DNA from 3 places in the Streptomyces sp. NPDC001843 genome. Region 1 is predicted to be linked to each of the others. Evidence: riboswitches for the same ligand, from Rfam matches in the RefSeq annotation. Region 1 holds a riboswitch; each other region holds the start of a gene.
What was found. A riboswitch is a leader RNA that binds a small molecule or an ion and turns the genes downstream of it on or off. The one in region 1 is predicted to bind cyclic di-AMP.
Positions count from the first base shown of each region.

Region 1 (9,975 bases):
CGCGTCCGGTGGGCGGCGACCGTGGTCGCGGCGCCTTGACCGGCGTGGTCTCGGATGCGGTCGGTGGGTGGCATGTCGTGAACCATACCGAGCCGGTAGGGAAAGTCGTGTTGCTGGAGTGTTGCGCCATCTGACGCACCGATGGATGGGGGCACTGAGCTGCGGCTTTGCCTGCAGCTGGGGGGAGATGCGCCACTGACGGCGTGATCGTCCAGCCTGCCCGGCGGCGTCAGGACAGCGCCGACAGCCCCGGAGCGAAGGTGATCAGCAGCGGCAGCAGCGGCACCAGTGCCGCCACCGTGGTGGTCAGTGCGCGCTGCCTGCGCAGCAGCCGTGGTGGGGGCTCCAGGAGGCGGTCGACGCGTTCGCCCAGGAGCCGGCGACTGGAGGCGCAGGACAGCACACCCCGGTGCTGGTTCAGCTCGATCAGGGCCAGGGCGGTGGTGAGGTGGCCGCAGCGGCGGGAGGCGGCGTCATCTGCGGCCAGCTCGACCAGGCGGTGGGTCTGGTCGCAGAAGTGGGCGAAGAGCGGTACGCGGGGGAAGCCGGTGGCGAGGGCGGTGGACAGGTGCAGCAGCCAGTCGTGGTGGGCGCGGGCGTGGCCGCGCTCGTGGGTGAGGACGGCGTCCAGCTGGTGGTCGGTGAGCCGCTGCAGGGCGCCTGTGGTGACGACCAGCTGGGGCGGGTGCCCCGGCATCCACCAGGCGTCGGGGTACTCGTCCTCGAGCACCAGCATGGGGCCCCGCGCGGCAGGCAGCCCGGCGGGCAGTTCCGGTGCGCGTTCACGTAGATGGGCCCGGGTCAGGCCGCGGCGCCGACGGGCCTCGAAGAGCTCGCGGCCGAGCATCGCGGTGGTCCACGCGGCCCCGCAGGCGAGCAGCACGGTGAGCGAGACGGCCCAGACCGGGGCGGCGGACAGGTCGTACGCGGCGGTCACGGCGGGCGGCGCGGGCGCGAAGACGCGGTCGCGGACGGTGTGGAAGACGGCGGCGGTCCCCAGCACCAGCGCGGTCAGGCAGCACAGCAGCACGGTGGCGACGAGGCACTGCCAGACCCACAACGCGACCACGGGCTCCCGTTCGGCCCACGATGCCCGGGTCAACGCGCGCGGCACCGGCACGGCGGCCGTCAGGGCGACGACGCTGAGCAGGAGCAGGCAGACGGTCATGCCGGGGGCTCCGGTTCCTGGTCGGAGACAGGGACGGACGGAGGGCTGGTCCGGGTGGCGGTTCAGGTGGTGCACGCTGTTACGCCAGTATGACGCCGACGGGGCCCGGAGTCAGTCGTCATCGGCAAACACCGGCCGATCTCGAGCTGCCCGCACCTGTTCCTGCAGCGCTCCCCTGGCCGCCCCCCCCAGCACCTCACCGTCCGCGCCCCCAGTACCTCGTCGTCCGCCGCACCGAGGGCCCCGGCCTCCGCCACGAACCCGCGGGCGGCATCGGCCGGTTCGGCCGGGTCGGGACGCCGTACCGGGCCGGCAGCGGGGCGACGCGGGTGCCCGCGCCCCGTCGGGCGCGGAGCAGACCCGCCGACTCCAACTCGCGGGACGGGATGGAGGTGGCGACCCGTATTTGTGTCAGCTGCTTGCTACGACCCGACCGCTGACCTCCCCCAGCCCCACCCGGACCCCGTCCGCCCCGGGCGCCCACGCCGACAGCGTCACCACGTCGCCGTCCTCCAGGTAGGTCCGCTTGCCCTCCGGGAGGTCGAGCGGATCCCGCCCGTTCCAGGTCAGCTCCAGCAGTGATCCGCGCTGCCGCTCCTCGGGTCCGCTCACGGTCCCCGACCCGTACAGGTCACCGGTGCGCAGCGACGCACCGTTCACGGTCATGTGCGCCAACTGCTGCGCGGCCGTCCAGTACATGGTGGAGAAGGGCGGCTCGGACACCGGATGGCCGTTGATCGCGACGGAGATCCGCAGGTCGTAGCCGCCGGGCTCCTCGCCGGAGTCGTCCAGGTAGGGAAGCACCGGGTGGGTCCGCTCGGGCGGCGCCACGCGCGCGTCCTCCAGGGCCTCCAGCGGTGTGATCCACGCCGACACCGACGTGGCGAAGGACTTGCCGAGGAACGGTCCGAGGGGGACGTACTCCCAGGCTTGGATGTCCCGCGCCGACCAGTCGTTCAGCAGGGTCAGCCCGAAGACGTGCTCGCGGAAGTCGCCGAGCGGAACCGGCTCGCCCCGCTTCGAGGGCACGCCCACGACGAAGCCGACCTCGGCCTCGATGTCGAGGCGGGTCGAGGGCCCGAACACAGGGGCCGGGTCCCCTGGAGCCTTGCGCTGCCCGTATGGCCGTACGACGTCGGTGCCCGACACCACCACGGTGCCGGAGCGGCCGTGGTAACCGATCGGGAGGTGCTTCCAGTTGGGGGTCAGCGGTTCCTCGGCGTCCGGGCGGAAGATGTGGCCCGCGTTCCGGGCATGGTGCTCGGAGGAGTAGAAGTCGACGTAGTCGGCGACCTCGAAGGGCAGGTGGAGGGTCACCGAGGACAGGGAGTGGAACAGCGGTTCGATGGTCTCCCGGTGCGCGGGCACCGTCACCCAGGCGGTCAGGGCCCGCCGTACGTCCGACCACGCCGTGCGTCCGGCGGCCAGCAGCGGGTTGAGGGTGGGGTGCGCGAGCAGGGACGCGTAGGGCGAGCCGAGCGCCCGCGCCGCCGCGCCCGCGTCGAGGACATGGTCGCCGAGCCGTACACCGACGCGCTGTTCGTCCGAGCCGGCCGGGGAGAAGACGCCGTAGGGGAGGTTGTGCGGGCCGAAGGGATCGCCCTCGGGGACGTCGAAGGGGAGCATGGGGTGCTGCCTCGCTCTCATCCGTGCCATCACTGCAGGCCGTGGCATGTGGTCGGGCCACACGTTACGGGTGAGTCTCGAGTCCTGGCAGTGTGCCGGGCAGGGTGGCGGATGTGTCTGATCCACAGGCTTTCCCGCCGCGGCGTCCTGCGGCCCGGTCACGCGCTTCCTACTACGGCACGAGCCGGCGTCGCCTCGTCTGGCGAAGCACCTGGCGGCGGCGCACGGCTGAGGCCGAAAACAGCGGTGAGTTGCCGGGGCGTGGTGTCCGTATTCTCTGATCATGGCCGCACCCCCCGGATATCCGCTCCCCGCCTTCACCCTCGTCGCGACCGATCTCGACGGAACGCTCCTGCGTGGCGACGACACCCTCTCCGACCGTTCCCTGGCCGCCCTCGCGCGGGCCGGGGAGGCGGGTGCCCGGCACCTCGTGGTGACCGGGCGCCCGGCACCGCGGGTGCGGCCGCTGCTCGACGACCTCGGCGGCAGGGGGCTCGCGGTGTGTGCCCAGGGAGCACAGGTGTACGACGCCGGCGCCGACCGCCTGCTGTGGTCGGTCACCCTGGACCGGGAGCTGGCCGAGACCGCGCTCGGCAAGATCGAGGCCGAGGCCGGGGAGGTGTACGCGGCCGTCGACCAGGACGGGGTGGACGGGCTCACGCTCATCGAACCCGGCTATCTGATGCCCCACCCGACGCTGCCCGCCGTACGGGTCCGGCGGCGCGACGACCTGTGGTGCGAGCCGATCAGCAAGGTCCTGCTGCGGCACCACACGCTGACGGACGACGAGTTGGCCGCCACGGCCCGCGAGGCCGTGGGCTCGCTGGCGACGGTCACCATGTCGGGACCGGGAACCGTCGAGCTGCAGCCGTGCGGTGTGACCAAGGCGACCGGGCTGGCGCTGGCCGCCGACCACCTCGGGCTGAGCCCCGACAGGGCGGTCGCCTTCGGGGACATGCCGAACGACATCCCGATGTTCGACTGGGCCGCGCACGGTGTGGCCATGGCCAACGCCCACCCGGAACTGAAGGCGGTGGCCGACGAGCTCACCCTGTCGAACGAGGACGACGGCATCGCCGTCGTCCTCGAAAGACTCTTCCCTTGAGGGAACCGGTCAGCCGGTCAGTACGCGCCGTACACGTTGTCGATCGAGCCGTAGCGGTGGGCGGCGTAGTTGCAGGCGGCCGTGATGTTGGCGATCGGGTCGTAGATGTCCCACGAGGTGCCGGACACGTGGTAGGCGTTGAACGTCGGGGCGATGACCTGCAGCAGGCCCTTGGACGGGGTGCCGGCGGCGGCGTTGGAGTCCCAGAGGTTGATGGCCAGCGGGTTGCCCGAGGACTCGCGCATCACGTTGCGGTAGATGCCGTTGTACGTACCCGGGATGCCGTGCCGCGCCATGACCGCGAGCGAGTCGCGGATCCAGCCGTCCAGGTTGTTCGGGTACGTGACCGTGCTGGGCGCGGGCGTGGGCGTGGCGGCCGAGGCGCTGGTCGCTCCGACCAGCGGGAGGGCGATCACGGCGGCGCCGGTGCCCGCGGCGGCGAGCTTGCGGGCGATGCGGGCGAAGCGGGCAGGGCGGTGCTGAGCGGCAGCAGGCATGGCGAAGTTCCTCTCCGTCGCCTGCGAGGTGAGCTGTCGGGTTCGGGCTGGGAGGTGCCCGGCCGTGCCGCCCGAAGACGGCACGACTTCACCCCGAGCCGTTCCGGGACGACGGGTGTCGCCCGGACCGGCGGCTTACCTGGGTCCCCCGCTCCTGCCGTACGCGAATGAGTTCGTCGATGGGTGTGACGGGCGGCGGCAGGATTCGGCGTCCGCCCGACGGCCGGGAACGTATGCGAGAGCACATGTCCGAAACAAGCGTCGGATTCACACAAAGTCCTAGTTGACCTTGTTGTGTAGCGTATGAGGCACTTGATCCTTTGCTTCTGCCAAGCCTCAACTGGCCATAGGTGAACGGAGAAACGCGGGCTGAGGTGGTGGGCTCCTCCAGTCGGGCGGAGTGACCCAATTCACGAAATGGCAATCGCGGCAAATAGGGCATGAAGGGCGCGGCGTCGGGTAATCGCGGTGGGCGTGGCGGTGGGAGTCGGCTGCTTTAGGCGAGGCACTTCAGTCGTACTTCCGGGTAAGCGGATAAATATCCGTCCTTATCGACCGATCGAAAACATAACGGTCGTGATCCGATAGCGCCCGGCCTGTAACCGTGGGCGCCCTCGGTGATCGAAAGCTGACCGGATACGCTGACTCGAGTGAGGGCAGCGACCTATCGACAAACCGCGTAATCGCCAGCAGACACCAGCAGACAGGAGACCCCTCGTGACCGTCGTCGGGCCATTCGGGCTGAGCGTGCGGGACCAGGCTCTGGAAGCCGATGTCCAGGCCGGATTGGCGGCTGTCGAGGAGGGCCTGCTCGAAGCCACCAAGAGTGAGGTCCCCTTCATCACCGAGGCCGCGCAGCACCTCGTGCGTGCGGGCGGGAAGAGGTTCAGGCCGCTGCTCGTGATGCTCGCGGCGCAGTTCGGGGACCCGTACGCACCCGGGATCGTGCCCTCGGCCGTCGTCGTCGAGCTCACCCACCTGGCGACGCTGTACCACGACGACGTCATGGACGAGGCCGCGGTGCGCCGCGGCGTGGACAGCGCGAACACCCGCTGGGGCAACTCCGTCGCCGTCCTCACCGGCGACTTCCTCTTCGCCCGCGCCTCGCAGATCCTCGCCGACCTCGGCCCCGAGGCCGTACGGGTGCAGGCCCTGGCGTTCGAGCGGCTGGTCACCGGGCAGATCCTGGAGACCGCAGGGCCGCAGGACGGCCGGGACCCGGTCGAGCACTACCTGGACGTGCTGAGCGGCAAGACCGGCTCGCTGGTCGCGGTCTCCTGCCGTTTCGGCGCGATGATGTCCGGGGCCGACGAGACCGTGGTGGACGTCCTCACCCAGTACGGCGAGCGGCTCGGCGTCGCCTTCCAGCTCGCGGACGACGTCCTGGACATCGCGTCCGACTCCCACGAGTCCGGCAAGACCCCGGGCACCGACCTGCGCGAGGGTATCCCGACCCTGCCCGTGCTGCGCCTCAGGGAACGGGCCGCGAGGCTCGGGCTGGCCGAGGACATCGCCCTGTGCCGCCTGCTCGACTCCGACCTGACCGACGACGCCCGGCACGCCGAGGCCCTCGCCGGCCTGCGCACCCACCCGGCACTGGAGCAGGCCCGCCGGGACACCGTGCGCTACGCGGAGGACGCGCGTGCCGCGCTCGCCCCACTGCGCGAGTGCGACGCGAAGGCGGCGCTGATGGAACTGTGCGACGCGGTGGTCCACCGGGCCGGTTAGTGGGCGTCCCGCTCACTTGTGCCCCCGACCCCTACGGGTCAGGTGGAGATCCCGCCTTCCGGTGTCATACCGCAGGCGTACGTCGAGTTGCCTCCCGGGGCTGACGCATCCTCACGGCCGATTTGGTCAGATGGAAACCACGGAAATCACCACTCCTCACCGATTCGGGTGAGAATGGCGGCTCAGGGTGGGACCAAATGTGCGAGGACGGCCGCCGCCGACGACGGAGGTAAGGCACACATGGCACCGTACGAATCCGACGACACCACGGCCGACGACACCACGGCCGGCGACACCACGGCCGGCGACACCACGGTCGACGGACGCCGCAAGGCGGCCCGCTACGTCGTTCCGGTCGCGGTGGTGGGGGTGGCGGCGGCGACCATCGGGCTGGTCCCGGCGCTCGCCGACTCCGGTGACCCCGATCTGCCGAAGATCACCGCTCAGCAGCTCATAGACAAGATCGCCAAGTCGGACGTGCAGCAGCTCTCCGGCACGGTGCGGGTCAGCACCGACCTCGGTCTGCCGGATCTCGGCGGCCTGGAGAGCGGCCTGCTGTCCGGGGCCGGCCAGGGCGGCGGCGGATCGTCGGCGGACCCGCAGTCCAAGTTCACCGAGCTGCTGACGGGCAGCCACACCCTGCGCGTGGCGGCCGACGGGCCGGACCGCCAGAAGGTGTCGCTGATCGAGCGTGCCGCCGAGTACAGCCTCATCCACGACGGCAAGGACGTGTGGGGCTACGACAGCAAGTCCAACGAGGTGTACCACGGCACCGCCGAGCAGCACGGCAAGGAGCGGCGGGAGAAGACCCCCGCCACGCCGAAGGACTTCGCCGACGAGGCCCTGAAGTCCGTCGACGACACCACGTCCGTGACCGTCGACGGCACCGTCCAGGTCGCCGGCCGGGACGCCTACAAGCTGCTCGTCAAGCCGAAGCAGTCCGGCACCACGGTGGGTGCGATCAGCATCGCGGTGGACGCGAAGACAGGGCTGCCGCTGAAGTTCACCCTCACCCCGGCGAGCGGTGGCGCCGCCGTGGTGGACGCGGGCTTCACCCAGGTCAGCTTCGCCAAGCCGGCTGCCTCGACCTTCCACTTCACCCCGCCCAAGGGCGCGAAGGTCACCCAGCAGGACGACGCCGACAAGGGTTTCCCGGAGCCTGGCAAGGGATTCCCGAAGCCCGGGAAGAGCGCCCCGAAGTCCGAGGGAGACCTCGCCAAGGGAGCCGACGGCTTCAAGGTCATCGGCAAGGGCTGGAACTCGATCGCCACCTTCGACAGCGGCAGCGAGGGCGGCCTGCCCTCCGGTTCGGGCGGCGGCGATCTGGGCGGCTTCCTCGGCTCGATCGGCGACCACGTGACCGGCAAGTTCGGCAAGGGCACGGTGTTCTCCACCCGCCTGGTCAACGCCCTGATCACCGACGACGGCAAGGTCTACGTCGGCGCCGTGACCAAGAACGCGCTGGTGAAGGCGGCCGACGCGGCCCGGTAGGCGCCGGCCGCGCTCAGACGCCGGTGCCCGCGCACGACCGCATGCACGACGAATCGGGGGAGCCGATGGACGAACCGTCCGCCACGGAGCCGGACGCGCGGCGCAAGGACGACAGCGTCATCCGCACCCGCGCGCTCACCAAGCGCTACCGCGGCGGACAGCTCGCCGTCGACGGTCTCGACCTGACCGTCCCGGCGGGCAGCGTCTTCGGCTTCCTCGGTCCGAACGGCTCCGGCAAGACCACCACCATCCGCATGCTGATGGGGCTCATCGAGCCCACCTCCGGCACCGCCCGCGTCCTGGGACATCCCATGCCCCGGGCCACGCGCACCGTGCTCCCGCAGGTCGGCGCGCTCATCGAGGGACCGGCCCTGTACGGCTTCCTCACCGGCCGGGACAACCTGCTGCGGTACGACGCCGCCGACCCGACCGCCGACCCGCGCACCCGGCGCGACCGCGTCGCGGCGGCACTGGACCGGGTGGGGCTGACGGCCGCCGCGGGCAAGAAGGCGAAGGCCTACTCCCTGGGCATGAAACAGCGCCTGGGCCTGGCCGCCGCACTGCTGCAGCCGCGCAGACTGCTGGTCCTGGACGAGCCGACCAACGGGCTCGACCCGCAGGGCATGCGGGAGATCCGCGCCCTGGTGCGGGAGCTGGCCTCGGACGGCACCACCGTGTTCCTCTCCTCGCACCTCCTCGACGAGATCGAGCAGGTGTGCACCCATGTCGCGGTGATGTCCCGCGGCCGGCTGATCACGCAGGGCACGGTGGCCGAACTGGCGGCCGGGACACGCGGGCGGCTGGTGGTCACCACGCCGGATGCGGGCGAAGCCGCCCGGGTGCTCAAGGAGCAGGGGGTCGGGGACGTGGTCGTGACCGACGACCGGGTGAGCGGTGAACCGCCCGACCGTGACCTCGCTGAGCTGAACGCGGCGCTGGTGACGGCCGGGGTACGGGTGCGCGGCTTCGGAGTGGAACGGGCCTCGCTGGAGGACGCGTTCGTGGCGCTGACGGGGGAGGGCTTCGATGTCGCCGGCTGAGGCGGTGGCCGCACGCCGGCCCACCCCGCTGTGGACCTTCGGGCTGCTGCGCAACGAACTGGCCGTCACCTTCCGTCGCTGGCGCACGGTGGCGCTGCTCGGTGTGCTGGCCGCGGTGCCGGTCCTGGTCGGGGTCGCCGTGAAGATCGAGACGCGGGGCGGCTCGTCGGCCGGCGGCCGGGGCGGCGGGGGCGCGGGCCCGGCGTTCATCGCGCAGATCACCAACAACGGGCTGTTCCTGGTGTTCACGGCCCTGGCGGCGACGCTCCCGTTCTTCCTGCCCATGGCCGTCGGCGTGGTGGCGGGCGACGCGATCGCGGGCGAGGCGGGCACCGGGACACTGCGCTACCTGCTGGTCGCCCCGGCCGGCCGCACCCGGCTGCTGCTCACGAAGTACGCGACGGTCATGGCCTTCTGCCTGGCTGCCACCTTCGTGGTCGCCGCCTCCGCCCTCCTGGTGGGCTCACTGCTGTTCCCGCTCGGCGACCTGACGACCATCTCGGGCACGCGGATCGGCTTCGCCGACGGCCTCGCCCGTGCCCTGCTGATCGCCCTGGTCGTCGCCGCGTCACTGGTCGGTGTCGCGGCGCTCGGCCTGTTCGTCTCCACGCTGACGGGCAGCGGCATCGCGGCGATGGCGACCACGATCGGCCTGCTCATCACCGTCCAGATCCTCGACCAGATACCCCAACTGCACGCGCTCCAGCCCTACTTCTTCTCCCACTACTGGCTGTCCTTCGCCGACCTGATGCGCGATCCCGTCTACTGGGACGATCTGGTGAAGAACCTCGGTCTCCAGGCCCTGTACGCGGCGGTGTTCGGGTCGGCGGCCTGGGCGAGGTTCACGGCGAAGGACATCACCGCGTAGCGGAGGGCAGTGCTCAGCGGTCCTGGTACGGGAAGCGGGCGAGCGGCGCCTCGCCGGCGAAGAACGTCTTCGCCCGGCTCAGTGCCTCGGTGTCCTTGCGTACGTCTCCGCGCGCGCTGCCGTTGCCGAGGAGTACGCCGCCGAAGCGCATCCCCAGGTAGGCGGCCGAGTTGTTGAGCGTGCCGACGAGCGGGTCGGCCACCGACGGCTCCCGGTCGGCGAGCGCGGCGACGCCCCACAGGGTGCGCCCGGCCATGGCCGCCTTGAAGTCGAGGCCGGGGGTGCGCAGCCAGCCGGACCAGTGGTCCAGGTAGCGCTTGGTGAGGCCGGACACCGAGTACCAGTACAGCGGCGAGGCGATCACGATGTCCGTGGCCGCGAGCGTCGCCTCCAGCAGCAGGCCGGTGCTGGTGTCGGCGGGCGGCCGCACGTGGTCGCTGTCGCGCCGCAGG
Region 1 covers NZ_JBIATQ010000031.1:5,041-15,015, reverse strand. Annotated here, with positions in the region: gene ACFYZQ_RS39635 (GntR family transcriptional regulator) at 1-74, opposite strand, end outside; gene ACFYZQ_RS39630 (M56 family metallopeptidase) at 230-1,168, opposite strand; gene fahA (fumarylacetoacetase) at 1,580-2,794, opposite strand; gene ACFYZQ_RS39620 (HAD family hydrolase) at 3,078-3,899, shown strand; gene ACFYZQ_RS39615 (transglycosylase SLT domain-containing protein) at 3,917-4,396, opposite strand; cyclic di-AMP (ydaO/yuaA leader) riboswitch at 4,402-4,585, opposite strand; gene ACFYZQ_RS39610 (polyprenyl synthetase family protein) at 5,114-6,124, shown strand; gene ACFYZQ_RS39605 (outer membrane lipoprotein carrier protein LolA) at 6,365-7,615, shown strand; gene ACFYZQ_RS39600 (ABC transporter ATP-binding protein) at 7,681-8,655, shown strand; gene ACFYZQ_RS39595 (ABC transporter permease) at 8,642-9,523, shown strand; gene ACFYZQ_RS39590 (flavodoxin family protein) at 9,537-9,975, opposite strand, start outside.

Region 2 (9,975 bases), on a different contig from region 1:
ATCGTGCTCCTCGGGACACCGATCGACGAGGTCTCGGCCAACGACGTCATGGCGCAGTTCATGTATCTGGAGTACGACGCGCCCGACCGGGACATCTCGCTGTACATCAACTCCCCGGGCGGCTCGTTCAGCGCGATGACGGCGATCTACGACACCATGCGGTACGTCGGCTGCGACGTGGAGACGATCTGCCTGGGACAGGCGGGCTCGTCAGCCGCGGTGCTGCTCGCCGCGGGCACACCGGGCAAACGGTTCGCGCTGCCGGGCGCGCGGGTGGTGCTCCAGCAGCCGTCGCTGCCCGAGCCGACGCGGGGTCAGCCGAGCGATCTCGCCATCCAGGCGGACGAACTGGTCCGGATGCGCGGCCTGCTGGAGGACATGCTCGTTCGCCACACCGGCCGCGATCCTGAGCGGGTCGACGCCGACCTCGAACGGGACCTGGTGCTGGACGCCCGGGGCGCTCTGGAGTACGGGCTGGTGGACGGGGTCGTCCCCAGCCGCAAGTCCTCGCGCACCGTCACCCCGGACGCGGGGTGAGCCGCCGATGCTGCCACCGGAACTTCCGCCGTTGCCGGCCCTGACCCGGGCCGAGGGCGAGTTGATCGACCGTTACCTGGAGGCTGCCGACCTGCTGGGCCGGGTCAATCCGGCGCGGCACGGCCACACCTACAGCGGACTGCGGGCCGCCCAGGCGCTGGTGCGCAAGGCGGTGGAACTGCGCGACGCGCTGGCGCTGATGCACAGCCGTGGCGAGACGGAGCTGCACGAGGCCACCCTGGCGCGGGCGCTGAGGGTGCTGGACGGCGAGCGCCGCACCGCGCGCGTCACCGTGCCCCCGGACGGCACCGGTTGAGAGCTTGCGCGCTCGCGACTGAGTCGAAACGGCCCAAAGGACGTACCCACGTTCGGACTAGCAGCGCATCCTTTTCCAGGGCCCTCGAAGTTGCGCGAACCGCCCGGCCGAAGAGCGCCGGGAGGAGCTTCGACCCTGGTCGGAGGGTGCGCCGCTGTCCCGGCAGGGACTCGAACACGAGCCCGTCCACCCGAACGGCTGAGTGGTGAGTAACACCACAAATACTCGGTTCCGTTGGGTTTTTCGGACAGGTGTGGGCGAAGATCCCTGACTGACGACAAGACCCCGCCAAAGCGGCGGGGCGATCCGGGCGGACGCCGAGTCCTGCCGCCGCCCGGATGACCGGTCGACAGGAGTGGATCGGCAGGAGTGGAGGACCCAGGCAAGACGGGTCGCCGGAACGGACAGCCGTCCGTCTCCGAGCAGCCCTTGGGGTGAAGCCGCGGCAACGCGGCCGGGCAACTTCGCCAGCCCGAATCCGACAGGTCATCCTTCACAGGCGGCTGACGAAGGGTTGCGCATGACTGCGCTCAATCGTGTCCCGTCGCTCATGGCCCGGGCCGGCACGGCCTCGGCATTCGCCATCGCCGCCGTCGGCGGCTCGATAGTCGTTCCCGGTGTCGCCACCGACGCCGCTGCCACGACTCCGGCGACGAAGGCGCTCCAGGTCGCGGCGTCCAAGAAGGGCGCACCGTACAAGTGGGGGGCCACCGGTCCCGGCAGGTTCGACTGCTCCGGCCTCACGTTGTACTCGTTCAAGAAGGCGGGCAAGAAGCTGCCGCGGACGGCAGCCCAGCAGTACAACAAGACCCACCACATCTCCGCCAGCCACCGCAAGGCCGGAGACCTGGTCTTCTTCCATTCGGGCTCGAACGTCTACCACGTCGGCATCTACGCCGGGAAGGGGAAGATCTGGCACGCCCCGAAGACCGGGGATGTCGTGAAGCTGCAGAAGATCTGGACGAAGAGCGTCTGGTACGGCCGGGTGAGCTGACCCGCGGTCACGCGCCGCACGGTCCCGGGCACAGGGCCACACCCGGAACCGTGCGGACCCCTACGGCCCCGTACGGACCCGTACGGACCCGTACGGACCCGTACGGGACCCCCTAGGGCTCCTGCTGCCCCCCTGCCGTGACCGGCCTCGCCGGGACCGCCCACGGCAGTTCGACGAAGACCGTCTTGCCTCCCTCGCGGGTGGGCCGCACCCTGAGCCTGCCGCCGCACTCGGCGGTCAGCCAGCGGATGATGACCATGCCGCGGCCGTTGTCCTGCTGCACGGCGGCGGGCAGCCGCTTCGGGAAGCGGGGGTGGCTGTCGGTGACACCGACGCGCAGCTGCTCGTCACGGTCGAGCGCGAGGGCCACCGTGAAGGTGGGCGACTGCCCGAAGGTGTGCTGTACGGCGTTGGTGGCGAGCTCGGAGACGATGAGCCGGACGGTGTCGCAGACGCCGGTGTCCGGCTGAAGCCCCCATTCCGCCAGGATGCCCACCACATAGCTGCGGGCAGCGGAAACCGAGGCTGGATCGCTCGGCAGAGTGATGGATGCTTCCAGATGGTCCGCCATGGCGACGTCGTCCCTTTCCCACGGGACCGCAGTCCGACACGGAGCGGATGGGTTCGAGTACGGTCCCGCACTGGTGCTTCGTCGCCAGACTGCCATCAGCGCGCCGGTCACGGGTGAGAACCACCAAGATATGCATATATCTGTCGCTCAAAGCGGTGAACTCTACGACGGCAGACCGTATTCGGGCGGCGCGCACGGAGTAATGGCGAGTAAGGAGTGGCCCATGCAGAACGGTCCCGCGGTGCGCCGCCGGAAGCTGGGCGCCGAACTGCGCGAGCTGCGCACCGGCGCGGGCCTCACCAGCGGTGAGGCCGCCCGTCTCGTGGGCTGGCACCAGTCGAAGGTGAGCCGGATCGAGACCGGCGCCAGCGGGGTGAAATCGGCCGATGTCCGGTTACTCCTGGACGCCTACGGCGTGACCGACCGTCAACAGCGCGAGCTGCTGCTGGTGCTGGCCGGGTCGGACGACGTCGGCGGCCGGCACCACTGGTGGCACGCCTACCGCGGTGTGCTGCCGCCCGCCTACCGTGACTTCATCAGCCTGGAGTCGCAGGCGAGCGAGATGCGCACCCTGGAGACATCGGTGGTCCCGGGACTGCTGCAGACGCCGGAGTACGCCCGCGCGGTCACCGGGGCGGCCGTCGGAAGAGGCCACGACGGTCCCGACGGCACCGGCGGCACCGACGGTCCCGGTGCCTCCGGTGACGCCGAGGAGCGGCTGGACGCTCTGGTGAAGGTGCGGCTGGCCAGGCAGGACGTGCTGCGGTCGGATCCGCCGCTGGTGCTGAGCGCCGTTCTGGACGAGGCGGTGCTGCGGCGGGAGGTCGGCGGGCCGGAGGTGATGGCGCGGCAGCTTCAGCGGCTCCTGGAGGCGGCGCGTCTGCCGCAAGTGCGCCTCCAGGTGCTGCCCTTCTCCGCCGGGGCGCATATCGGTATCACCGGCCCTTTCGTTATCTTCTCATTTCCGAGCACATCTGATCTGGACGTGGTTGTTCTCGACCATTTGACGAGTAGCCTCTACCTCGAGCGGAAAGAAGACCTCCGGGCCTACTCGGAGGCCTTCAACACCCTTCAGATCCATGCCCTTTCACCCGAGGACTCGCTGGATTACATCGCCGGGATAGGCGGCGCGTAAGGAGGCACCATGTCTGCACTGCCTCGGAACGTACCTTCCAGTACCGATCTGCACGGTGTGCGGTGGCTGCGCAGCAGCTACAGCACCGGAGCGAACAACTGCGTGGAGACGGCCCGCCCGCACTCCGGTCCCCGGGCCGGACTGCTCGCCGTGCGCGACTCCAAGGACCCGGCCGGACCCGCCCTGCTCTTCTCCCCCGGGAGCTGGGCGGAGTTCGTCGCCGCGCTCCGGTGACCTGCTGACCGCTTCCGGTCAGTTTCCGTCCAGGCGATGCACGGCCGTGTCACGCCGACTCATGGCCGCGTCTCGCCGATCACTCGTACAGCGCGTTCGATCTCGGCCCCGGAGAGGTCCGCCCGTGCGGTCAGCCTGAGCCGTGAGATGCCGTCGGGCACGGAAGGAGGACGGAAGCAGCCCACGGCCAGGCCCGCCGCCCGGCATGCGGCCGCCCAGCGCACCGCGTTCTCCGGGGACGGGGCACGCACGGAAACGACCGCGGCGTCCGGACGCACCGCTTCCAGCCCCGCGGCGGTCAGGCGTGCGTGCAGTTCGGCGGCCACCGCACGGGAGCGCGCCGCCCGTTCCGGCTCGCGGCGCAGCAGCCTGAGGGCGGCGAGGGCCGCTCCGGCCGCCGCGGGTGCGAGGCCCGTGTCGAAGATGAAGCTGCGGGCCGCGTTGACCAGGTGGTCGATCACCCGTGCCGGTCCCAGCACCGCACCGCCCTGACTGCCCAGCGACTTCGACAGGGTGACGGTGACGACGACGTCGTCGGCGCCCGCGAGTCCGGCCCCGTACGGTGCTCCCCGGCCGCCGTCGCCCAGCACACCCAGGCCGTGCGCGTCGTCGACGACCAGCCCGGCGCCGTACGCCCGGCAGGTCTCGGCGAGCGCGGACAGCGGCGCCGCGTCACCGTCGACGGAGAACACCGTGTCGGAGACGACGACCGCGGGCCCCTCGTGCGTGGCCAGTGCCTTGCCCACCGCTTCGGGATCGGCGTGCCCGACGACCTGCGTGGTGCCCCGGGCCAGCCGGCATCCGTCGATGAGGGAGGCGTGGTTGCCCGCGTCGGAGACGATGAGGGAGCCGTGCGGTCCGAGCGTGGTGACCGCCGCGAGGTTGGCGGCGTACCCCGAGGAGAAGACCAGGGCCGCCTCGAAGCCGCAGAAACCGGCCAGCTCTCGCTCCAGCTCGGCGTGCAGTTCCGTGGTGCCGGTCACCAGCCGGGACCCGGTCGAGCCGCCGCCCCAGGTCCGGGCCGCCGTCGCGGCGCCCTCGGTGACCTCGGGGTGGCGGGCCAGACCGAGGTAGTCGTTGCTCGCGAGGTCGAGGAGCGGCGAGTCGGCGGCCCGGGGCCTGAGGGTCCGGACCAGTCCGGCGCGGCGGCGCAGTTCCGCCTGGTCGTCGATCCAGCCGAACGCCATGGCTCCTCCGGGGATTTTGTAGGCAGTGAACAGACACTAGCCGGACGACCAACCGCCCACCGTGTGGCAATACCCACACAGGCAACCAGTCTCCGTTGTGCAAACTCTCCTTGGCCCGGGGCGGTCACGTAGGACAGGATCGGACCTCATGGACCTGCTGAACACGCTGGTGGAAAAGGGGCTTCGGCGCGAGCTGCCGACCCGCGAGGAAGCACTCGCCGTACTGGCCACCTCCGACGAAGACGTGCTCGATGTGGTGGCCGCGGCCGGCAAGGTGCGCCGGCACTGGTTCGGCCGGCGCGTGAAACTCAACTACCTGGTCAACCTCAAGTCCGGCTTGTGTCCGGAGGACTGCTCCTACTGCTCGCAGCGGCTCGGCTCCAAGGCCGACATCCTGAAGTACACCTGGCTCAAGCCCGACGAGGCCTCCGCGGCGGCGGCCGCGGGCCTGGCCGGAGGTGCCAAACGCGTCTGCCTGGTGGCCAGTGGGCGCGGTCCGACGGACCGGGACGTGGACCGGGTCTCCGAGACGATCAGGACGATCAAGGAGCGGAACGAGGACGTCGAGGTGTGCGCCTGCCTCGGCCTGCTCTCCGACGGCCAGGCCGAGCGGCTGCGCGAGGCGGGCGCGGACGCGTACAACCACAACCTCAACACCTCCGAGGGGACGTACGCGGACATCACGACCACGCACACGTACGCCGACCGGGTGGACACGGTGCAGAAGGCGCACGCGGCCGGGCTGTCCGCCTGCTCCGGTCTCATCGCGGGCATGGGTGAGAGCGACGAGGACCTGGTCGACGTCGTCTTCTCGCTGCGCGAGCTCGACCCCGACTCGGTTCCGGTGAACTTCCTCATCCCGATGGAGGGCACCCCCCTCGCCAAGGAGTGGCACCTCACCCCGCAGCGCTGCCTGCGAATCCTGGCGATGGTCCGGTTCGTCTGCCCGGACGTCGAGGTGCGCATCGCGGGCGGCCGTGAGGTGCATCTGCGCACCCTGCAGCCGCTCGCCCTGCACCTGGCCAACTCCATCTTCCTCGGCGACTACCTGACGAGCGAGGGCCAGGCGGGCAAGGCCGACCTGGAGATGATCGCGGACGCCGGGTTCGAGGTGGAGGGCGCCGACCAGGTGACGCTGCCGGAGCACCGGGCGGCGTCCGGGGGCGACTGCGGGTCCCATGGCGAGGCGGGGTGCGGGTCGCACGCGGAGGCGGGCTGCGGTTCGCACGCGGCGGACGGAGGCTGCGGCTCCCACGCGGGCGGTGGGGTCTGCGGCACCGCAGCGACGGCCACGGTGGCGGGCGAGCCCCGCACCGACCTCGTCGCCGTCCGCCGCCGGGGTGCCGGAACGGACCTCGCGCCCAATGCCTGACCTGCCCGGCCGGAGCGTGTCGGAGCTGCTGGAGCTGGACCGGCGGCACGTGTGGCATCCGTACGGCCCGATGCCCGGGCGGGCCGAGCCGCTCGTCGTGGAGTCGGCGAACGGGGTGCGGCTCAGGCTCGCCGACGGCTCGGGCGAACTGGTCGACGGCATGTCCTCGTGGTGGTCGGCGATCCACGGCTACAACCACCCGGTCCTGAACGAGGCGGCGCGCGAGCAGCTGGGTCGGATGAGCCATGTGATGTTCGGCGGGCTCACCCACGAGCCCGCCGTGCACCTCGCGAAGCTCCTTGTCGACATGTCGCCGGAGGGGCTGGAGCACGTCTTCCTGGCCGACTCCGGTTCGGTGTCGGTCGAGGTCGCGGTCAAGATGTGCCTGCAGTACTGGCGTTCGCTCGGGCGCCCGGAGAAGCGGCGGCTGCTGACCTGGCGGGGCGGCTACCACGGCGACACCTGGCAGCCCATGGCCGTGTGCGACCCCGAGGGTGGGATGCACGAGCTGTGGAGCGGGGTGCTGCCGCGTCAGGTCTTCGCGGACGCGCCGCCGGTGGAGTACGAGGACGCCTACGCCGGCCATCTGCACGACCTGATCGAGCGGCACGCCCATGAGGTGGCCGCCGTGATCGTGGAGCCGGTGGTACAGGGCGCGGGCGGGATGCGGTTCCACTCCCCCGCGTATCTGCGCACCCTGCGCGAGGCGTGCGACGCGCACGGCGTGCTGCTGGTGTTCGACGAGATCGCGACCGGCTTCGGGCGCACCGGTGCGCTGTTCGCGGCGGACCACGCGCTCGTGGCCCCCGACGTGATGTGCGTCGGCAAGGCGCTGACCGGCGGTTACCTGACGATGGCGGCGACGCTGTGCACCGCGCGCGTGGCCGACGGCATCTCACGGGGCGAGGTGCCGGTGCTGGCCCACGGGCCGACGTTCATGGGCAATCCGCTGGCGGCGGCCGTCGCCTGCGCCTCCCTCGAACTGCTTCTCGGGCAGGACTGGCTCGCGGAGGTCAAGCGGATCGAGGGGGGCCTGCGCGAGGGGCTCGCCCCGGCCGCGCGGCTGCCCGGGGTGAGGGACGTACGGGTGCTGGGCGCGATCGGGGTGGTACAGCTCGACCACGAGGTCGACATGGCGGCGGCCACCCGCGCCGCCGTGCGCGAGGGCGTCTGGCTGCGGCCGTTCCGCGATCTGGTCTACACGATGCCGCCGTACGTCACCGGCGACGCGGACGTGGCGCGGATCACCCGCGCGGTGTGTGCGGCGGCGCAGGAGGGATGACATGCCGGTACTGGTGATCACGGGAACGGGCACGGAGGTCGGCAAGACGGTCACGACCGCCGCCGTGGCGACGGCCGCGGTGGCGGCCGGGCGGTCGGTGGCCGTGCTGAAGGCCGCGCAGACGGGTGTACGGCCCGACGAGCGCGGGGACGCCGACGAGGTCGCGCGGCTCGCGGGAGCCGTTGCCACGGCCGAACTGGCCCGTTATCCGGAGCCGTTGGCGCCCGGGACGGCGGCGCGGCGGGCGGGCATGGCGCCGGTGCATCCGCACGAGGTGGCCGAGGCCGCCGCCAAGCTGGCCACGGAGCACGATCTGGTGCTGGTCGAGGGTGCGGGCGGGCTGCTCGTCCGGTTCGACGCGGCGGGCGGCACGCTCGCGGACGCGGCCCGGCTGCTGAACGCGCCGGTGCTGGTCGTCGCCTCGGCCGGGCTGGGCACGCTGAACACGACCGAGCTGACGGCGCGCGAGCTGCGTTCCCGGGAGCTGGAGTTGCTGGGCGTGGTGATCGGCAGCTGGCCGCAGTCACCCGACCTGGCGTGCCGTTGCAACCTGGCGGATCTGCCGGACGTGGCGGGCGCTCCGCTGTTGGGTGCGCTGCCCGCCGGGGCCGGGGCGCTGCCGCCGGCGGAGTTCCGCGCGGTGGCGCCGGGCTGGCTCGCGCCGCGGCTGGCCGGCACGTGGGACGCGGAGGCGTTCCGGGTGCGCAACGCGCCCTGATCCGCCTCCTCAGGGGTCGACGATCCGCTTCCTCAGGGGTGCGACGGGCTCGTACGGGGGACAATCCCCGTAGGCCCGTCCTGTCCGGGAGGTCGTCATGCGGCTGCGCTCCGCCGGCTCCGGCAAGGTGGCACGGGATGCCGTCCACCATCCCCTGTTCGCCCGCTACTACGCCCGGATCAGTACGGGCGCCGAGGCCCGGCTCGGGATGGCCGGGATGCGGGACAGGCTGCTCGCCGGCCTGTCCGGGCGGGTGATCGAGATCGGCGCGGGCAACGGTCTGAACTTCGCGCACTACCCGGGCGCGGTCGCGGAGGTGGTCGCGATCGAACCGGAGCGCGTGCTCAGGCGGTTGGCGGTGCGGGCGGCGCTGCGCGCGGAGGTACCGGTGGACGTGGTGCCGGGCGCGGCGGAGGCGCTGCCGGTGAAGAGCGAGGCCTTCGACGCGGTGGTGCTGTCGCTGGTGCTGTGCAGCGTCCGGGACGTGCCGCGCGCACTGGGTGAGGTGCGGCGGGTGCTGCGGCCCGGCGGAGAGGTGCGTTTCTTCGAACACGGCAGGGGCGGCGGCCGGGCCATGACCCTCACCCAGCGCGCCCTGGACGGGACCGTGTGGCCGGTGCTGAACGGCGGCTGCCACCTGGCCCGCGAGCCGGTCGCCGCGCTGCGGGAGGCCGGGTTCGAGCTGGGCCCGTACCGTACGGTGCTGCTCCCGGAGAAGGGACCGCGGCTGCCCACGTCGTACTGCGTGCTCGGCACGGCCTGGCGGCCCGCGGAGCGGTGATCCGCGGCTGACGGCGGGCGCGGTCCCGCGGAGGGCGGTTCTCCTCCCCCGGGTGGAGGATGCCCCTTACACCGGTATCGGGGCTGCGACCTGAGACGGAGACGCCCTCTGCCCCACGGGGGATTCCAGCCGTGGCCTCGTCACCTTACGCTCGGGCGGCACGAGGAGTGCACGGCATCCCGGCGAGCGAGGAGGCGGCCTTGTCCACACCTGCTGCGGAGCACGCGCCCGGCCGGGCGCCCGGCGACGGGATCGCGGCCCGCGCCCGGGGGCTGACCAAGGCGTACGGCTCGGGCGAGACCACGGTGCTCGCGCTGGACTCGGTGGACGTGGACATCGCGCGCGGCCGGTTCACCGCGGTCATGGGCCCCTCGGGCTCCGGGAAGTCCACCCTGATGCACTGCCTCGCGGGACTCGACACCGTCTCGGCCGGTCAGGTGTGGCTCGGCGACACCGAGATCACCGGGCTGAGGGAGCGTGAGCTGACCCGGCTGCGACGGGACCGGATCGGCTTCATGTTCCAGTCGTTCAACCTCATCCCGACGCTGAACGCGGCGGAGAACATCACCCTGCCCATGGACATCGCGGGCAAGAAGCCCGACGAGAAGTGGCTGGACCAGGTCATCGACACGCTGGGGCTGCGGGGCCGGCTGAAGCACCGGCCCGCGCAGCTGTCCGGCGGGCAGCAGCAGCGCGTGGCCTGCGCCCGGGCGCTGGCCTCACGGCCCGAGCTGATCTTCGCCGACGAGCCGACCGGGAATCTCGACTCGCGGGCCGGGCTCGAGGTCCTCGGGTTCCTGCGCGACGCCGTCGACGACCTCGGGCAGACCGTGGTCATGGTGACCCAT
Region 2 covers NZ_JBIATQ010000004.1:125,600-135,574, reverse strand. Annotated here, with positions in the region: gene ACFYZQ_RS12035 (ATP-dependent Clp protease proteolytic subunit) at 1-537, shown strand, start outside; gene ACFYZQ_RS12030 (hypothetical protein) at 545-853, shown strand; cyclic di-AMP (ydaO/yuaA leader) riboswitch at 1,159-1,370, shown strand; gene ACFYZQ_RS12025 (C40 family peptidase) at 1,374-1,847, shown strand; gene ACFYZQ_RS12020 (ATP-binding protein) at 1,960-2,418, opposite strand; gene ACFYZQ_RS12015 (helix-turn-helix domain-containing protein) at 2,642-3,553, shown strand; gene ACFYZQ_RS12010 (DUF397 domain-containing protein) at 3,563-3,787, shown strand; gene ACFYZQ_RS12005 (8-amino-7-oxononanoate synthase) at 3,847-4,974, opposite strand; gene bioB (biotin synthase BioB) at 5,123-6,346, shown strand; gene ACFYZQ_RS11995 (adenosylmethionine--8-amino-7-oxononanoate transaminase) at 6,339-7,628, shown strand; gene bioD (dethiobiotin synthase) at 7,630-8,346, shown strand; gene ACFYZQ_RS11985 (class I SAM-dependent methyltransferase) at 8,444-9,127, shown strand; gene ACFYZQ_RS11980 (ABC transporter ATP-binding protein) at 9,328-9,975, shown strand, end outside.
Region 2: it holds a riboswitch for cyclic di-AMP, as region 1 does, so the genes downstream of both, ACFYZQ_RS12025 (C40 family peptidase) here and ACFYZQ_RS39615 (transglycosylase SLT domain-containing protein) in region 1, are expected to answer to the same signal.

Region 3 (9,975 bases), on a different contig from region 1:
GCCGCGGCGGAACTCGCTGCGCCGCCGCACGACGTCGAAGCGGTGGTCGAGGTAGACCTCCAGCAGCTCCTTCAGGCCCAGGGTGAGCGGCTGGCCGTCGACCAGGCAGACGTTGTTGATACCGAAGGACTCCTCCATCGGCGTCAGCTTGTACAGCTGCTCCAGGACGGCCTCCGGGACGAAGCCGTTCTTGATCTCGATGACCAGGCGCAGGCCGTGCTCGCGGTCGGTGAGGTCCTTGACGTCGGCGATGCCCTGCAGCTTCTTCGAACCGACCAGGTCCTTGATCTTGGCGATCACCTTCTCCGGGCCGACGGTGAAGGGCAGCTCCGTCACGACCAGGCCCTTGCGGCGCGCGGTGACGGTCTCCACCGCCACCGTGGCGCGGATCTTGAAGGTGCCGCGGCCCGTCTCGTACGCGTCCCGGACGCCGTCCAGGCCGACGATCCGGCCGCCGGTGGGCAGGTCGGGGCCCGGGACGTGCCGCATCAGGGCGTCGAGGTCGGCGTTCGGGTGCCTGATCAGATGGCGGGCGGCCGCGACGACCTCGCGCAGGTTGTGCGGCGGCATGTTGGTGGCCATGCCGACCGCGATCCCGGAGGCGCCGTTGACCAGCAGGTTCGGGAAGGCGGCGGGGAGGGCGAGCGGCTCCCGCTCCTGGCCGTCGTAGTTGGGGACGAAGTCGACCGTGTCCTCGTCGATCGACTCGGTCATCAGGCTGGTCGCCGCGGCCATCCGGCACTCGGTGTACCGCATGGCGGCCGGCGGGTCGTCGTTGCCCAGCGAGCCGAAGTTGCCGTGGCCGTCCACCAGGGGCACGCGCATGGAGAAGGGCTGCGCCATGCGCACCAGCGCGTCGTAGATCGACGCGTCGCCGTGCGGGTGGAGCTTGCCCATGACGTCGCCGACGACGCGGGCGCACTTCACGTACCCGCGCTCGGGACGCAGGCCCATCTCGTTCATCTGGTAGACGATGCGGCGGTGCACGGGCTTGAGTCCGTCGCGGGCGTCCGGCAGGGCACGCGAGTAGATGACCGAGTACGCGTACTCGAGGTAGGAGCCACGCATCTCGTCCACGACGTCGATGTCGAGGATCCTCTCCTCGTACGAGTCGTCGGGCGGCGGGGTCTTCGTGCTGCGGCGGGCCATCGCTGCCGGCTCCTCTTTTCTGGTCGCTCGCCTACGGGTCGCTCACCCTTCGGCTCGCTCTTGCTGAAGCGATTGACGGGATATGACGCTGACCATTGTGGACCGCGGCACTGACAGCGCGGGCCGTGACCCGGTGCCGGGCGGTCCGGTCCGGCCACCGGGGGAGTACCGGACAGGCCCCGTCCGCGGCAGGGCTGCCCGCAGGCTACGCGATCCGCTGTCGGCGTACGTCTCGCGGGAACTTCGCCCGGCGTGCGCACGCTTGCATATGGTGGCAGGACCGGCAGGAACACCGCGGTTTCACGACCGCCTCCGCGAGCGAAGGGACGTACATGCCCATGGGTCACACGACCACGGCCGAGGCAGGCTCCGGGGGCCTGACAGCGACCGAGCACCGGCTGGCCAACGGTCTGCGCGTGGTGCTCTCCGAGGACCACCTGACCCCCGTCGCGGCGGTCTGCCTCTGGTACGACGTCGGCTCCCGCCACGAGGTCAAGGGACGTACCGGTCTGGCTCACCTCTTCGAGCACCTGATGTTCCAGGGCTCCGGGCAGGTGAAGGGCAACGGTCACTTCGAACTGGTGCAGGGCGCCGGCGGCTCGCTGAACGGCACCACCAGTTTCGAACGCACCAACTACTTCGAGACCATGCCCGCCCACCAGCTCGAGCTCGCGCTCTGGCTGGAGGCCGACCGCATGGGCTCGCTGCTGACCGCCCTCGACGACGAGTCCATGGAGAACCAGCGGGACGTCGTCAAGAACGAGCGCCGGCAGCGCTACGACAACGTCCCGTACGGCACCGCGTTCGAGAAGCTGACCGCCCTGGCCTATCCCGAAGGCCACCCGTACCACCACACGCCGATCGGCTCCATGGCGGACCTGGACGCGGCGACGCTGGAGGACGCGCGCGCGTTCTTCCGCACCTACTACGCGCCGAACAACGCCGTCCTCTCCGTCGTCGGGGACATCGACCCCCAGCAGACCCTCGCCTGGATCGAGCGGTACTTCGGCTCCATCCCCTCCCACGACGGCAAGCCCCAGCCGCGCGACGGCTCGCTGCCGGAGGTCATCGGCGAGCAGCTGCGTGAGGTCGTCGTGGAGGAGGTCCCGGCGCGCGCCCTGATGGCCGCCTACCGGCTCCCGCACGACGGTACGCGCGCGTGCGACGCGGCCGACCTGGCGCTCACCGTCCTCGGCGGCGGCGAGTCCTCCCGCCTCTACAACCGGCTCGTACGACGGGACCGCACGGCGGTCACGGCCGGGTTCGGGCTGCTGCGGCTGGCCGGGGCGCCCTCCCTGGGGTGGCTGGACGTGAAGACCTCCGGCGACGTCGAGGTGCCGGTCATCGAGAGCGCGATCGACGAGGAGCTCGCCCGGTTCGCCGAAGAGGGCCCCACGCCCGAGGAGATGGAGCGCGCCCAGGCCCAGTTGGAGCGCGAGTGGCTGGACCGGCTGGGCACGGTCGCTGGCCGCGCCGACGAACTGTGCCGGTACGCGGTCCTCTTCGGCGACCCGCAGCTCGCCCTCACGGCCGTCCAGCGTGTCCTCGAGGTGACCCCCGAGGAGGTCCAGGAGGTCGCCAAGGCCCGCCTGCGCCCCGACAACCGCGCGGTGCTCGTCTACGAGCCGGTCTCCGCGGAGGCCGCCGAGGAGACCGAGGACGTGGACGTACCCGAGGACCCGGAGTCCGAGGCCACCGTGGAAGCGGACGCCGACCAGAACGCGAACGAGGAGGCCGGCAAGTGAGCGAGCTCGCCGCTATGGAGTTCCACCCGCAGCCCCAGGCGGGCGAGGCCAGGCCGTGGGCGTTCCCGGCCCCCGAGCGCGGCGCGCTCGACAACGGCCTGACCGTCCTGCGCTGCCACCGCCCCGGCCAGCAGGTCGTCGCCGTCGAGGTGCTCCTGGACGCGCCCCTGGACGCCGAGCCGGCCGGCCTGGACGGCGTCGCCACGATCATGGCCCGGGCCTTCTCCGAGGGCACCGACAAGCACTCGGCCGAGGAGTTCGCCGCCGAGCTCGAGCGGGCGGGCGCCACGCTCGACGCGCACGCCGACCACCCCGGCGTCCGCCTCAGCCTGGAGGTCCCGGCCTCCCGCCTGGCCAAGGGGCTCGGGCTGCTGGCCGACGCGCTCAGGGCGCCCGCGTTCGCCGACGGCGAGGTCGAGCGGCTGGTGCGCAACCGCCTCGACGAGATCCCGCACGAGCTGGCCAACCCCTCCCGCCGCGCCGCCAAGGAGCTGTCGCGGCAGCTCTTCCCGGCGACCTCGCGCATGTCCCGGCCGCGCCAGGGCACCGAGGACACCGTCGCCAAGATCGACTCGGCGGCCGTCCGCGCCTTCTACGACCGGCACGTGCGGCCCGCCACCGCCACCGCCGTGGTGGTCGGTGACCTGACCGGCATCGATCTGGACGCGCTGCTCGGCGAGACCCTGGGCGTCTGGCAGGGCTCCTTGGCCCAGCCCCGCCCGGTGCCGCCGGTGACCGCCGACGACACCGGACGCGTCGTCATCGTCGACCGTCCGGGCGCCGTCCAGACCCAGCTGCTCATCGGCCGTGTCGGCCCCGACCGGCACGACCGGGTGTGGCCCGCCCAGGTGCTCGGCACCTACTGCCTCGGCGGCACCCTCACCTCCCGCCTGGACCGTGTGCTGCGCGAGGAGAAGGGCTACACCTACGGCGTGCGCGCGTTCGGCCAGGTCCTGAGGTCCGGCCCCGAGGGCGAGGGCGCCTCGATGCTCGCCATCAGCGGCTCGGTGGACACCCCGAACACCGGTCCCGCGCTGCAGGACCTGTGGACGGTGCTGCGCACGCTCGCCGCGGAGGGGCTCACCGACGCGGAGCGCGACGTGGCCGTGCAGAACCTCGTCGGGGTGGCGCCGCTGAAGTACGAGACGGCGGCCGCCGTGGCGAGCACGCTGGCCGACCAGGTCGAGCAGCACCTGCCCGACGACTTCCAGGCGACGCTGTACCGGCAGCTCGCCGCGACCGGCACGGTGGAGGCCACCGCGGCGGTCGTCAACGCCTTCCCGGTGGACCGGCTGGTGACGGTCCTGGTCGGAGACGCGGCACAGATCAAGGAGCCGGTCGAGGCGCTCGGCGTCGGCGAGGTCTCCGTCGTGGCCGCCGAGTAACCGGCAAGGCCGGCAAGCCCGGCAGCCGTGCGACAGCGGCACGCGCGCGTGGGGCCCTGGTGACCGATGGATCGCCAGGGTCCCGCGGTGTTTCCGAAGTCTCTGCAGGATGTCCGAATTGGGGCAGAGGTTGCCTGTCTGCCCTGTGGGATGCGCTACAAAAACCGTGTTGCGTTTGAGGATTGAAAGGTGCGCCGCTTAGCGTCATCCGGGCTGTTCGTCAGGCATCGCGCCGCATCCGCGGCACCGGACAGTCATCGCCGAGTCCCCGTACGGCGCGAGCCAGGGGAGCCGGGGACCCACCGTCCCTTGGGGTGAATCGGACGCCCGCGCACACCGCGAGGGGGCCCGTAGGAGACCTTCCTGCTCCGAACCCGTCAGCTAACCCGGTAGGCGAGAAGGAAGGAAAGGACCAGCCACTTCATGGCGTTCACCCGCGCCACCGGGAAGCACCGCCGTCCCAGCCGGATGCACCGCACCACCGCCCGCGCCGCGGGCGTCGCGGCCCTCGCCACCACGGGCGCCATCGGCACCCTCGCCGCTCCGGCGCTCGCCGCCGAGCCCGCGCCCGCACCCGAGCAGACCGCCCTCACCCCGGTCATCACCATCAGCGACTCGGTGCCCCAGCAGATCGACGCCCAGGCCGACGCCCAGAAGGAGGCCGCCGAGCGGAAGGCGGCCGAGGAGGCCGCGCGCAAGAAGGCCGCCGAGCAGGCGCAGAAGGCGCGCGAGGCGGCCCAGGAGGCCAAGGCGCGGGCGGCCCGTGCGGCCGAGCGCAAGCGGCTGAACGCGTTCGTCGCGCCGATCACCGGCTCGTACGTCTCCACCGGCTACCAGGCCAGCAGCTCCCTGTGGTCGTCCGGCTCGCACACCGGTATCGACTTCCACGCCGCGAGCGGCACCGCCGTCCACGCGGTCGGCTCCGGCACCGTGGTGTCCACCGGCTGGGGCGGGGCGTACGGCAACGAGATCGTGATCAAGATGGCCGACGGCATGTACACCCAGTACGGCCATCTGTCGTCCATCGGTGTCTCGGTCGGCCAGAAGGTCACCCCGGGCCAGCAGATCGGTCTGTCCGGCTCGACCGGCAACACCACCGGGCCGCACCTCCACTTCGAGGCCCGCACCGGCCCCGACTACGGTTCGGACGTCGACCCCATCGCCTACCTCCGCAAGCACGGCGTGAACGTCTGACCCGGGATCGCCCCCCCAAGATCCCCCAAGCTCCACCCCCCACCCGAAGCCCCGGCCCCACAGCCGGGGCTTTCGTGGTTTCCGCGCCTCCGTGCAGGCCTCCGCTGTCCAAAAAAACTCCATGGATTCCGACCCGCCGTCGGAAATTCCCGCCCATTGCAATAGAGTCACGGAACGGGCGCCAATCGGCGGCGTTTCACGGGGATTATTGGCGGAGGTCGGTATGCGTATTCCGGCGCACTCGGTATGCACGGCGATCCGGGACGACATCGTGGCCGGTGTCTACGAGCGCGGCGGCCGGCTCACCGAGGAACTCCTCGCCCGCCGCTACGGCGTCTCGCGCGTCCCCGTCCGCGAGGCCCTGCGCACCCTGGAGGCCGAGGGCTTCGTGGTGACCCGGCGGCACGCGGGCGCGTGCGTCGCCGAACCGACCGAGCAGGAGGCCGCCGACCTGCTGGAGATGCGCGTGCTGATGGAGCCGCTCGGCGCCGCCCGCGCCGCCCAGCGGCGCACGGAGGCCCACCTCAAGGTGCTGCGCGGCCTGGTGAGACTGGGGCAGGAGCGGGCCCGCAGGGGCAGCAGCGAGGATCTGCGCTCCCTGGGCGGCTGGTTCCACGAGACGCTCGCCCAGGCGTCCGGCAGCCACGCACTGACCTCCGTGCTCACCCAGCTGCGGCACAAGATCGCCTGGATGTACGCGGTGGAGGCACCCGCCGACCCGGTGGAGTCCTGGGCGGAGCACGGCGCCATCGTGGACGCGGTGGCGCGCGGCGACGGCGAGCGCGCGCGGGCGATCACGGCGCTGCACACCGAGCGGGCGACGGCCGCCCACCGGCTGCGTTTCCCGGGTACCGCCGACCGCCCGGAACGTGTGAGGACTTCGCAACAAGCCGTAAACATGTCGAGCCTGCGGCATTAACACGGGCGCCGTATACAAAGAAGGGTAATTCGGCGAGGTGTATTTCCCCCTGCCCGAATTCGTGGTGCGCTCCGGAATTCCCGGAGAAACGGCGGAGCCGCGCCGCCCGAAAGGGGCGACGCGGCTCCGCCGTTCTGTGCGGTCCGGGGCTCAGACGGTCTCGGGCAGCTCCTCGAGCCCCTCGGAGACCAGCTTCGCCAGACGGTCCAGGGCGGCGTCCGCACCCTCGGCGTCGGAGGCGAGGACGATCTCCTCGCCGCCCTGGGCGCCGAGGCCGAGGACGGCCAGCATGGAGGCCGCGTTGACCGGAGTGCCGCCGGTCTTGGCGATCGTCACCGGCACGCCTGCGGCCGTGGCGGCTCGGACGAAGATGGAGGCGGGGCGGGCGTGGAGGCCCTCGGCCCAGCCGACGTTGACGCGGCGCTCAGCCATGTGTTGCTGCCCTTCAGTTCTCGGTGTTGCCTAGACCGCTCTGTTGTCTAGACCAGTTTCCCATATTCACGAAGCATCCCCGGACGGTGCTTCGTCCCGTCCGGAGCCGGCGTCGGATCGCGGCCTCGATCCGACGCCGTCCTCCACAGACTGCCTCGCGCCGTTGTCGGACGCGAGCCGTACTCTGGGGCCCATGCAGACCCCGGCGGACCGGCAGGACCGGCACGAGTACCCCGCCCACTGGGAGGCGGACGTGGTGCTGCGCGACGGCGGCACCGCGCGCATCCGGCCCATCACCGTCGATGACGCCGACCGGCTGGTCAGCTTCTACGAACAGGTCTCGGACGAGTCGAAGTACTACCGCTTCTTCGCTCCGTACCCGCGCCTGTCCGCCAAGGACGTCCACCGCTTCACGCACCACGACTTTGTGGACCGGGTGGGACTCGCGGCCACGGTCGGCGGCGAGTTCATCGCCACCGTACGCTATGACCGCATCGACGCCGACGGCATGCCCGCCTCCGCGCCCTCCGACGAGGCCGAGGTCGCCTTCCTGGTGCAGGACGCGCACCAGGGCCGCGGGGTCGCCTCCGCCCTGCTGGAACACATCGGGGCCGTCGCGCGCGAGCGCGGTATCCGCCGCTTCGCCGCCGAGGTGCTCCCCGCCAACACCAAGATGATCAAGGTGTTCACGGACGCCGGGTACACCCAGAAACGCAGCTTCGAAGACGGCGTCGTACGCCTGGAGTTCGACCTCGAACCCACCGACCGCTCGCTCGCCGTCCAGTACGCGCGGGAGCAGCGCGCCGAGGCGCGCTCGGTCCGGCGGCTGCTGGTGCCCGGGGCGGTCGCCGTGGTCGGTGCCGGGCGCACGCCCGGGGGAGTGGGGCGCGGAGTGCTCGGCAACCTCCGGGCCGCCGGCTACACCGGACACCTGTACGCCGTGAACCGGGCCTTCCCCGAGGACCTCAAGGAGGTCGACGGCGTGCCCGCGTACCGCTCGGTGCGGGACGTCGACGGCCCCGTGGACCTGGCGGTCGTGGCCGTGCCCGCCGAACACGTGCCCGAGGTGGTCGCGGAGTGCGGCGAGCACGGTGTGCAGGGCCTCGTCGTGCTCTCCGCCGGGTACGCGGAGGCCGGGCCCGACGGGCGCGAACGGCAGCGCGCACTCGTCCGGCAGGCCCGCACGTACGGCATGCGGATCATCGGTCCGAACGCCTTCGGGATCATCAACACCTCGCCGGACGTCCGGCTCAACGCCTCCCTCGCCCCCGAGATGCCGCGCCCCGGCCGCATCGGGCTGTTCGCCCAGTCGGGTGCCATCGGTATCGCGCTGCTGTCCCGGCTGCACCGGCGCGGCGGAGGCGTCACCGGTGTCACGGGCGTGTCCACCTTCGTGTCGTCCGGCAACCGCGCGGACGTCTCCGGCAACGACGTCCTGCAGTACTGGTACGACGACCCGGACACCGACGTCGTCCTCATGTACCTGGAGTCCATCGGCAACCCCCGCAAGTTCAACCGGCTGGCCCGGCGGACCGCCGCGGCCAAGCCGCTGGTGGTGGTCCAGGGCGCCGGCTCCGCTCCGCAGGGGCATGCGGTACGGGCCACCCGGCTGCCGCACGCGACCGTGTCCGCGCTGCTCAGGCAGGCCGGGGTGATCCGGGTCGACACGATCACCGAGCTGGTCGACGCGGGGCTGCTGCTCGCCCGGCAACCGCTGCCCCCGGGACCGCGGGTGGCGATCCTCGGGAACTCGGAGTCGCTGGGCCTGCTGACGTACGACCAGTGCCTCGCGGAGGGACTGCGGCCCTCGCGGCCGCTCGATCTGACGACGGAGGCCTCGGCGGAGGACTTCCACAGGGCGTTGTCCGAGGCGCTGGCCGACGACACGTGCGACGCGGTCGTGGTGACCGCGATACCGGCCATCAGGGAGGCGTCGCCCGGGGACGCGGAGCTGGCCCAGGCACTTCGGTCGGCTGCCGCCGGCGTACCGGGGAAGCCGGTGCTCGTCGTGCACGTGGAGCTCGGGGGCCTCGCGGAGGCGTTGTCGGCGGCGGCCAGTACGGCACCGGCCGCACCCGAGCGGGAAGACCCCCACCGGCCCGCCGGACGACCGCCCGCGGCGGCGGAGGTACGTCGGCCCGCACCGGCCGCGGTCACCGAGCAGAACTGCTCCCGCCTCATCCCCGCCTACCCCGCCGCCGAGCGGGCCGTCCGTGCCCTCGCCGAGGCCGTGAAGTACGCGCAGTGGCGCACGGAAGCCGTCGACCCGGGGAAGGTGCCCGAGTACGAGGACATCGACGAGAAGGGGGCGGCCCGGCTGATCGACGGGCTGCTCGCACGCGGGCAGGGCCTCACCCTCGGCGCGGAGGAGACCTGCGAGCTCCTCGGCAGGTACGGCATCCGGGTGCACCGCGCGCTGCCCGCCCCCGACCCGGACGCCGCCGCCGAAGCCGCGCGCACCCTCGGCTACCCCGTGGCGCTGAAGGCCACCGCCCCGCACCTCAGGCACCGCGCCGACCTGGGCGGCGTACGCCTCGACCTGGCGGACGAGGAGCAACTGCGCTGGGCGTTCGCCGAGTTGACGGGGCTGTTCGGCGGCCCCGACGAGCTGCGGCCGGTGGTGCAGACGATGGCACCGCGGGGCGTCGACACCGTCGTACGGGCCGTGATCGACCCCGCGGCCGGGGCGGTGCTCTCCTTCGGGCTCGCCGGAGCCGCCTCCCAGTTGCTCGGCGACATGGCGCACCGGCTGGTCCCGGTGACCGACCGGGACGCGACCTCCCTGGTGCGGTCGATCCGGACGGCGCCGCTGCTGTTCGGCTGGCGCGGCTCGACCCCCGTCGACACCCCGGCCCTGGAGGAACTGCTGCAGCGCGTGTCCCGCCTGGTCGACGACCACCCCGAGGTCGTCGCGGTCACCCTGGAGCCCGTCGTGGTCGCCCAGCGGGGTGTGAGCGTCCTGAGCGCCTCCGTACGCCTCGCGCCCCCGCCCGCCCGGGACGACCTCGGCCCGCGGACCCTGCCGGTCTACTGAGCCGGGAAGGACGCAGGGCACATGGAGATCGCCGTCGGCCGGACACTGCCCGAGGGAAGCTGGTGGGACTGGGAGGTGATCGCCTGGGACGCGGGCCGGCTGCGGCTGGCCGCCGGG
Region 3 covers NZ_JBIATQ010000007.1:116,281-126,255, forward strand. Annotated here, with positions in the region: gene ACFYZQ_RS19215 (DNA topoisomerase (ATP-hydrolyzing) subunit A) at 1-1,149, opposite strand, end outside; gene ACFYZQ_RS19220 (M16 family metallopeptidase) at 1,482-2,894, shown strand; gene ACFYZQ_RS19225 (M16 family metallopeptidase) at 2,891-4,279, shown strand; cyclic di-AMP (ydaO/yuaA leader) riboswitch at 4,528-4,689, shown strand; gene ACFYZQ_RS19230 (M23 family metallopeptidase) at 4,703-5,473, shown strand; gene ACFYZQ_RS19235 (GntR family transcriptional regulator) at 5,697-6,392, shown strand; gene ACFYZQ_RS19240 (HPr family phosphocarrier protein) at 6,543-6,824, opposite strand; gene ACFYZQ_RS19245 (GNAT family N-acetyltransferase) at 7,018-9,858, shown strand; gene ACFYZQ_RS19250 (hypothetical protein) at 9,880-9,975, shown strand, end outside.
Region 3: it holds a riboswitch for cyclic di-AMP, as region 1 does, so the genes downstream of both, ACFYZQ_RS19230 (M23 family metallopeptidase) here and ACFYZQ_RS39615 (transglycosylase SLT domain-containing protein) in region 1, are expected to answer to the same signal.